4 regions of the Mesorhizobium delmotii genome follow, and region 1 is predicted to be linked to each of the others. Evidence: riboswitches for the same ligand, from Rfam matches in the RefSeq annotation. Region 1 holds a riboswitch; each other region holds the start of a gene.
What was found. Region 1 has a riboswitch for thiamine pyrophosphate ahead of thiC (phosphomethylpyrimidine synthase ThiC). Riboswitches for the same ligand answer to the same signal wherever they lie in the genome.

Region 1 (2,198 bases):
GGACGAAGGCCGTCGCCTAGCGAGAAGGACACGTCGTAGGCTCTGGCAATGTCGCAGATTTCCTCGAAATACTCGTAGAGGAAGCTCTCGCGGTGATGATGCAGGCACCACTTGGCCATGATGGAGCCGCCGCGCGACACGATGCCGGTGACCCGGTCAACCGTCAGCGGGATGTAGTGCAGCCGCACGCCGGCATGGATCGTGAAATAGTCGACACCCTGCTCGGCCTGTTCGATCAGCGTGTCGCGGTAGATTTCCCAGGTCAGGTCCTCGGCGACGCCTCCGACCTTTTCGAGCGCCTGGTAGAGCGGCACGGTGCCGATCGGCACCGGCGAATTGCGTAGAATCCATTCGCGGATGTTGTGGATGTTGCGGCCAGTCGAAAGGTCCATGACGGTGTCGGCGCCCCAGCGGATCGCCCAGACCATTTTTTCAACCTCTTCGGCCATCGACGAGGTGACGGCGGAGTTGCCGATATTGGCGTTGATCTTCACCAGGAAATTGCGGCCGATGATCATCGGCTCGCTCTCGGGGTGGTTGATGTTGGCGGGAATGATGGCCCGCCCGCGTGCAATCTCGTCGCGTACGAATTCCGGCGTGACGAAGTCGGGGATCGCGGCGCCGAAGGCTTCGCCGTCGCGCAGCACGCTGCCGCGCAGGATCCCGCGGCCGAGATTCTCGCGGATGGCGACGAATTCCATTTCGGGTGTGATGATGCCGGCGCGAGCATAGGCGAGCTGGGTCACCGCCTTGCCCGCTTTGGCCTTGAGTGGTCGATTGCGGATGGGAAATTCCGGCGTCAGCCGTTCGCCTGATGCGAACCCGTTGTCCTCCGGCCTCACACCGCGGCCTTCCTGGAATTCGACATCGCCGCGCGCCTTGATCCATCCGTGCCGAATCCGGGCAAGGCCGTTCTCGATGTTCGTTTCAACCGTCGGATCGGTATAGGGGCCGGACGGATCATAGACGGTAACCGCCGGTTCGCCGGCCGTCGGATAAACGGCGATTTCCCGCATCGGCACCCTGATCTGCGGATGGATCGAGCCGGGTTTGTGGATTTTCCGCGAGGCGGGCAGTGGTCCCGTCGACACGGCGGGGGTGAGGGCATTCATCGTGAGGCTCCTTTGCTCATGCATTGGAGACCCAGTTCTGTGCCGGAAGGATGAAAAGACGCTTTGGTCTGCCTGCTTACAGGTTTTCGGGCGTAAACTCCCGCAAAGCGCTTGCACCGTCCCTACGCCAGTATGAACTGGATCAGGTTCAACGGGTCACTGCGCCGCGAAAGCCAGCAGTATCTCAGCCCCTTGCCGGGACTCCCCTGGTGAATGCTTGGAATTGAACGAGCCGGCACTGCTTTGTCAAGCGCCTTCGGCCAGTGGCGGTGATCGGCGGTCGAACAAACCCGAGGAAAACGCTCGCACATGTGTCGGCGACAAATCACGCTCCGGAGACCTGGCGACGGATCAACGGGACCTGCCAAACCGTCGGACTAAAGATCAATCCTTATGATGATCACGCCTCCAATCGGCACCAAAGGTTTGCGAGGAGATCGCCTCGATCCGCCCTGCCTGGTCAGCGCGGCGAATTCCTTTTCGCGGGCGTGTCGACAGGTTGGCCACAATACTGGTGAGGGAAACGGAAGAGCAGATCGATCAACCGCTCGGGCATGTCGATGAAGGCATCGACCTGTTGCCGGAATTGATCGTAGCGCTTCAGAAATGGTTTCGTCGGGAAGGTCGCGTTCGCGAGGCAGCATCCGCACCGGTCGCGCCAGCATTTCACAGCCGAAAAACCCGCCACTCTTGAGGGCAAGAGCGGCGGGCTTTTGCAGAGCTACTCGAACTGAATACGCGTTCCCACTCACATTGGCTGCGGATAATAAGGCGGCATTAACATGCAAAATTCACGCATCTAAATCGATCCGAATGCAAGATGAAGCGGGCTCGGAGGTTCCGGGCCGAAATCGCTGTCCCCGCCCAATCCATAAAGCGTCAGCTATCAGAAAATCCGCGCTTGACGCTACGTAAGGTCTCGTGTTTTTCGCTGTGCGGGGAACGACTTCCAGTCTCGGTCCAGGGCGACGAAAATGAGGGGCAGCAATGGTGGCTGGCGAACCAAACGACGTGCGCGTCAAACGCGCCGGTGGCGGATGGGTCGTTCATATTGTTGAGGACGGCAAACTGACAGTTCATCGGTTC
Region 2 (2,198 bases), on a different contig from region 1:
GATTTCGACAACCCGCGCCCCTGCGACGGCAGATCGGTCAACTGGCGCATTAGTGACTGTGGGAAGCGGCGGGCCGGCGGCCGCAACTCGGACAGCACGAGTCCATCGCCTTCGGCCCGGCCACAGCCACTGTCGGCCTGCGGGAGAAGTTGGACAATCGAAGGCTCGGGTGAAATCAGCGGGCGGAAGGCATGGAGCACAGGCAAATCACGGCGTCGACCGCGATTCCGACTCTTGGAACGTATTCGCACCAACAGTGAATACCGGAACCTGCACCAATGTGCGGAAGAATCCTGTTCGTCGAACTATGGGTGGCGCCACTAGCGAGCTTTGTCAGCTCGTTCAGCTATAGCATCAGGCCGTTGTTGATAGTTGCCGACACTAGCCGCCATGTCGCCAACCGCGCATGCAGTGCTGTTCATGGATCTCGCTGGATGGCACACAAGGGCAAATCGCGACGTGCCGGAGAACCCATGCCGTTTCCTGCCGTCGCGATGCCCCCGAACTAAAACCGGTGAAAAACCTCGGGCAAATACCTGCGCTCCAACTTGCTCTCAAACTGGCCTTCGAACCTACGAGCCCATCATCAACGCGGCGTGCGAGGCTTGGCAGAACTCATCCCAAGTCCAGAAAGCATCACGTCAATCGCAATGACGTGTGGGTGCAAGTCGTCGGTAATCATCCACGACCCCCGGTGTAAGCCATTTGGTATGGCATCCACAAACGGATGCTGCCAACTAGGCGATTGCTGCTTTCGGCCGGACCCGAATGCGCTTGACAAAACGGAGCCGGCCCGTTCAACCTGAGGCATTCACCAGGGGAGTCCCGGCAAGGGGCTGAGATACTGCTGGCTTTCGCGGCGCAGTGACCCGTTGAACCTGATCCAGTTCATACTGGCGTAGGGACGGTGCAAGCGCTTTGCGGGAGTTTACGCCCGAGGTCCTGTTTCGGCAGGTCAACAGAAGCGTCTTTTCATCCTTCCGGCACAGAACTGGGTCTCCAATGCATGAGCAAAGGAGCCTCAAGATGAATGCCCTCACCCCGGCGGTCTCGACGGGACCACTGCCCGCCTCGCGGAAAATCCACAACCCCGGCGTCCTCCACCCGCAAATCAGGGTGCCGATGCGCGAAATCTCCGTCCATCCGACTGCCGGCGAACCGCCTGTCACCGTTTACGATCCGTCCGGCCCCTATACGGACCCGACTGTCGAAACCAGCATCGAAAAAGGCCTCGCCAGGTTTCGCCATGAATGGGTTACGGCACGCGGCGACGTCGAATTTCACGATGGCCGCAGTGTCAGGCCGGAGGACAACGGCTTCGCGTCAGGTGAGCGCCTGACGCCGGAGTTTCCCGTGCGCCACCGGCCGCTAAAGGCAAAAACGGGCAAAGCGGTGACGCAGCTTGCCTATGCGCGCGCCGGGATCATCACCCCCGAAATGGAGTTCGTCGCCATTCGCGAGAATCTCGGCCGCGAGAGCTTACGCGGCGGGATACAGCGCGACGGCGAGTCTTTCGGCGCGGCGATCCCGGACTTCGTCACGCCGGAATTCGTGCGCGACGAGGTGGCGCGCGGGCGGGCTATCATTCCAGCCAACATCAACCATCCGGAGAGCGAGCCGATGATCATCGGCCGCAATTTCCTGGTCAAGATCAATGCCAATATCGGCAATTCAGCCGTCACCTCGTCGATGGCCGAAGAGGTCGAAAAAATGGTCTGGGCGATCCGCTGGGGGGCCGACACCGTCATGGACCTGTCGACCGGTCGCAACATCCACAACATCCGCGAATGGATCGTCCGCAATTCGCCGGTGCCGATCGGAACCGTGCCGCTCTACCAGGCGCTTGAGAAGGTCGGAGGGATCGCCGAGGACCTGACCTGGGAAATCTACCGCGATACGCTGATCGAACAGGCCGAACAGGGCGTCGACTATTTCACCATCCATGCCGGTGTGCGGCTGCACTACATCCCGCTGACGGTCGACCGGGTCACCGGCATCGTGTCGCGCGGCGGTTCCATCATGGCCAAGTGGTGCCTGCATCATCACCACGAAAGCTTCCTCTACGAGCATTTTGAGGAAATCTGCGACATCTGCCGCGCTTACGATGTGTCCTTCTCGCTCGGCGACGGCCTTCGTCCCGGCTCGATCGCCGACGCCAACGACGCAGCGCAGTTCGCCGAACTGGAAACACTCGGCGA
Region 3 (2,198 bases), on a different contig from region 1:
GGCTTGCCGACGATTTGGAAAAGCTGATCCTGGCCGAAGGACCGGAAACCATCGCTGCCTTCTTCGGCGAGCCGATCATGGGCGCCGGCGGCGTCATCGTGCCGCCGGCCGGCTACTGGGAGAAGATCCAGGCGGTGCTGTCGAAATACGACATCCTGCTGGTCGCCGACGAGGTGATCTGCGGCTTTGGTCGAACCGGCGAGATGTTCGGTTCGCAGACCTTCGGCATCAGGCCTGACATCATGGTGCTGTCGAAGCAGATTTCTTCGTCCTATCTGCCGATCTCGGCCCTGCTGATCAACGAAAAAATGTTCGAGCCGATTGCCGACGAAAGCAATCGCATCGGCACCTTCGGCCACGGCTTCACCGGCGGCGGCCACCCCGTCGCGGCGGCGGTCGCGTTCGAGAACCTGAAGCTGATCGAGGAGCGCGACCTTGTCGGCAATGCGTGCAGGGTCGGCGCGCATATGCAGAAGCGGCTGCGCAGCCTCGCGTCGCACCCGCTTGTCGGCGAGGTGCGCGGCGTCGGCCTGATCGCGGCGGTCGAACTGGTCGGCGACAAGGCGAACAAGACGCCGTGGGAGACGGCCGGCGCGCTGGGCGGGCTCGTCAACGGTTTCATGCAGCAGAACGGCGTGATATCCCGCAACATGGGCGACGCGCTGGCTTTCTGCCCGCCGCTGATCATCACCGAGCCACAGGTCGATGAGATGATCGACGCGTTCGAAAGATCGCTTGAAGCCGCCGCCGGCCAGGTCGGATCACCGAGCTGAACAGGGCAGCGAAACAAAGAGGCTGAATGGGCGCTGGTGATTGGCGAAAGCCGAAGCGACATTCAATCTCCCCCCCTTGCGAGAAAGATGTCCGGCAGGGCAGAGGGGATCGCGGCTTCATTCCAGCTTGGGTTCCTCGCCCCCACCAGAGTGGGGGAGAGGTGGCTCGGCGAAGCCGAGACGGAGAGGGGGAACCGCGCCCTACGAAAGCCCCCTCTCCGGCCGCTTCGCGGCCACCTCTCCCCCGCTTCGCGGGAGCGAGGAACCCAGGTCTTGAGAGGTTCGAGGGACAGCACCCTTCGGCCCTGCCGGGCATCTCCCCGCAGGGGGAGATCGGCAGCTTCGCCGGCGGCGCCACGATCGGCAATTGGTCCGAAGCGACTGCCTGGACCATACTTGAACATCCTTCGCGCAGGTGCTACGTCGCTCCCATCGACAGGGGCGCTCCGTACTGCCGGGGCTGAGATGGAAGGTGCCAAGCCTTCGGTCCCTCAAGCTGATCTGGGTAATGCCAGCGGAGCGAGGCGACCATGTTTTCAGGTGCACAGATTTCCCTGTATCCGATGTGCGACGATTTCGTCGGCGTCATCCTCAAAGCGATTTCGGCGATGGATTCCTATCGGCCGAATTTCCGCATCGAGACCGACGACATCTCGACGCTGATCGTCGGCCCGCCGGAACAGCTTTTCCCGGCCATGCGCGACCTGTTCGCATCGGCGGCGGCAAGTGGCGTGCATTGCGTATTATCGGCAACGGTGTCGCGCGGCTGCCCTGGCGAGCCTGACGATCCGATCTGCACACCGATTTCCGGCAGCAGTCACGAACTGTCCCTGGCCGAGCGCATCGGCGCGGCGCGGGCGCATGTCGACAGCGCGAAAAAGCTCGGACAAGAGGTCGCCGCGCAGTTCTCGCTCTATCCGCTCGGCGAGGGCCACCACATGGACGAGATCTACGGCTGCATCGACTTTCTCAAGACTTCGGGCGTCTTCGACAGGTCGAAGAATTTCTGCACCAAGCTTAGAGGCGATGCCGGACCGGTGTTCGCGACGCTATCGGAAGCCTTCCTTCGCTTCGGCGCGCCGCAAGGCCATGTCGCGCTCGACTTTACCGTGTCGGCGAACAGCCCGAGCCCTTGTTAGTGTTGGTTGTCAACGGGTTGCAGCGAAATCCGAAACGGCATCCGGAACGACTACCAGCTTGCCGACAAAGTCCTTGGCGATGAAATCCGCCTGGGCGCGGTGGAAATCGGAGAGCTTGTAGACACCGCCGACCGGCGGCCGGATCTTCTTCTCCTCGATGTAGCGGACGATACGGCGGAAATCGTGTCGCGTGCCCTGGCTGGACCCGTGCAGCTGCAACTGCTTGGGACACATGTGCGCAGATCGAGCTGCACGACCGGGCCGGCAATCGCGCCGGCCGCCGTGT
Region 4 (2,198 bases), on a different contig from region 1:
CGAGATGGTTGGTCGGCTCATCGAGGAGGAGAATGTCGGGCTCCGGCGCCATGACGCGGGCAAGGGCGGCACGGCGCGCCTCGCCGCCGGAGAGATCGCTCGGCCGCTCGTCGCCGGACAGGCCGAGATGCTCCATCAGATAGGTGGCGCGGTAGGGATCGTCGGCGGGTCCGAGCCCCGCCTCGACATAGGCGCGGACGCTGGCGAAACCATCCAAGTCGGGCATTTGCGGCAGGTAGCGCACTGTCGCCGAGGGCTGGCGGAACACCTCGCCGTCCTGCGGCTCTATCAATCCCGCAGCGATCTTGAGCAACGTCGACTTGCCCGAGCCGTTGCGGCCGACCAAAGCGATCTTGTCGCCCGCCGACGCCGTCAGTTCCGCCCCGTCGAGCAGCGGCGTGCCACCGAAGGTCAGTTTTATGCCGTCGAGATTGAGAAGTGGCGGCGCCATGTCAGCTTCCAGGTAAGGGGAATGGGTGGGCGAGCAACAGCGCGCGGCCACTGCTCAGCGCGATTTCCAGCCGGCCCTTGACCTCGTTGGAAATGGTCAGCGACGAACCGAACGCCATCTCGATATGGTTCAGCGGCCATTTGGCGCCGGTCACGGTCAGGCCGGTAAGGTCGGAAAAGCCGAGAATCGAAAACAGCGTGCCATCGGCGTAGTCGAAGCCGGCCTTTCCGCGAAGCAAGGGGGTGCCTTCCTGTGCGCCGCTGGTCAAAAGCACCTCCGTCCCTGCCTCGGCCAGTCGGACACTGAGCGCCAGGTGCAGGAAGGCGTGGTCGGTGCGCTTGCCGCCGAACGCGCCGGCGAGCACGAGACTGGTCGCGCCGCGTTCGAGCGCGGCGGCGATAGCCAGTTCGCCGTCGGTCTTGTCCTTTTCTGCCGGAAACACCTGGCGGGCCACGGCGGCCAGCTCGTCCGGCAAGTCCGCCGGCACCGAATCGAAGTCGCCGACCCAGAGTTCCGGCGTCAGGTTCAGCGTCCGGGCATGGCTCATGCCGGCGTCGGCGGCGATGACACGGGAGCCTTCGACCTGACGGTCGAGCAGCGGCGTGCGGATTAGATCGCCGGCAAGCAGGATGGTGAATTTGCTCATATGCGTGGCCCTTACCAGCCCTGCTTGCGAAACGGAAGGCCGCGTTCCAGATGCCCGGCAAACTTCCGCTTGCGCCGCAACTAGGCCGGGCCTATGTGTCGAAACGCTCTAACGGGGTGCTGGACGCGATCTTCGCGAACCAGCTGAGAGGCGACCATGCCAACCCGCTGAACCTGATCCGGTTTGTACCGGCGGAGGGATTAGACGTTTCGGACAGCCCGACGCCTCAATTCCTTTCAACGCGAACGAAGGAGGCGCCGATGCGTACGTTTTTATACACTCTAGTTTCGGCAGTGCTGCTTGCGGCGACCGTTCCCGCCGGCATCGGGCCGGCATCCGCGCAGGAAAAACTCACCGTCTATACCTATGAGAGCTTCACCGCCGACTGGGGTCCAGGCCGCGCGGTGAAGAAGGCCTTCGAGGCCGAATGCGGCTGTACTCTCGAATTCGTCGCGGTCGCCGACGGCGTCGCCCTGCTCAACCGCGTCAAGCTGGAAGGGGCCGCGACCAAGGCCGACATCGTGCTCGGCCTCGACACCAACCTGACTGCGGAAGCCAAGGCCACCGGCCTGTTTTCGCCGCATGGTGCCGTCATCGACGTCAATGTGCCGGGCGGCTGGAGCGACGATATTTTCGTGCCGTTCGACTATGGCTATTTCGCCGTCGTCTACGACACCGAAAAGCTGAAGACGCCGCCGAAGAGCCTGAAGGAATTGGTCGAGGGCAATGCCGATGAGAAGATCGTCATCCAGGATCCGCGCACCTCGACGCCCGGTCTCGGCTTGTTGTTGTGGGTGAGGTCGGTTTATGGCGACAAGGCGCCGGAAGCCTGGGCAAAGCTTAGGGCAAAGGTGCTCACCGTGACGCCGGGCTGGAGCGAGGCCTATGGCCTGTTCACCAAGGGCGAGGCGCCGATGGTGCTGTCCTATACCACCTCGCCGGCCTATCACATGGTCGCCGAAAACACCGAACGCTATCAGGCGGCGTCCTTCGAGGAGGGCGAGTATCTGCAGATCGAGGTTGCCGGCATCACCACGTCAGGCGCGAAGAACCCGTTGGCGAAACAGTTCCTGACTTTCATGACCGGACCGAAATTCCAGG

Region 2: it holds a riboswitch for thiamine pyrophosphate, as region 1 does, so the genes downstream of both, thiC (phosphomethylpyrimidine synthase ThiC) here and thiC (phosphomethylpyrimidine synthase ThiC) in region 1, are expected to answer to the same signal.
Region 3: it holds a riboswitch for thiamine pyrophosphate, as region 1 does, so the genes downstream of both, BQ8482_RS13440 (YkoF family thiamine/hydroxymethylpyrimidine-binding protein) here and thiC (phosphomethylpyrimidine synthase ThiC) in region 1, are expected to answer to the same signal.
Region 4: it holds a riboswitch for thiamine pyrophosphate, as region 1 does, so the genes downstream of both, thiB (thiamine ABC transporter substrate binding subunit) here and thiC (phosphomethylpyrimidine synthase ThiC) in region 1, are expected to answer to the same signal.

The regions. Positions count from the first base shown of each region.
Region 1 covers NZ_FUIG01000019.1:77,004-79,201, reverse strand. The annotation lists gene thiC (phosphomethylpyrimidine synthase ThiC) at 1-1,112, opposite strand, end outside; TPP riboswitch at 1,214-1,330, opposite strand; gene BQ8482_RS39145 (hypothetical protein) at 2,100-2,198, shown strand, end outside.
Region 2 covers NZ_FUIG01000029.1:109,183-111,380, reverse strand. The annotation lists TPP riboswitch at 807-923, shown strand; partial or broken gene thiC (phosphomethylpyrimidine synthase ThiC) at 1,027-2,198, shown strand, end outside.
Region 3 covers NZ_FUIG01000023.1:16,876-19,073, forward strand. The annotation lists gene BQ8482_RS13435 (aspartate aminotransferase family protein) at 1-773, shown strand, start outside; TPP riboswitch at 1,201-1,313, shown strand; gene BQ8482_RS13440 (YkoF family thiamine/hydroxymethylpyrimidine-binding protein) at 1,304-1,912, shown strand; partial or broken gene BQ8482_RS13445 (zinc-binding dehydrogenase) at 1,922-2,198, opposite strand, start outside.
Region 4 covers NZ_FUIG01000043.1:43,091-45,288, forward strand. The annotation lists gene BQ8482_RS25635 (ABC-F family ATP-binding cassette domain-containing protein) at 1-451, opposite strand, end outside; gene BQ8482_RS25640 (thiamine diphosphokinase) at 453-1,097, opposite strand; TPP riboswitch at 1,200-1,314, shown strand; gene thiB (thiamine ABC transporter substrate binding subunit) at 1,358-2,198, shown strand, end outside.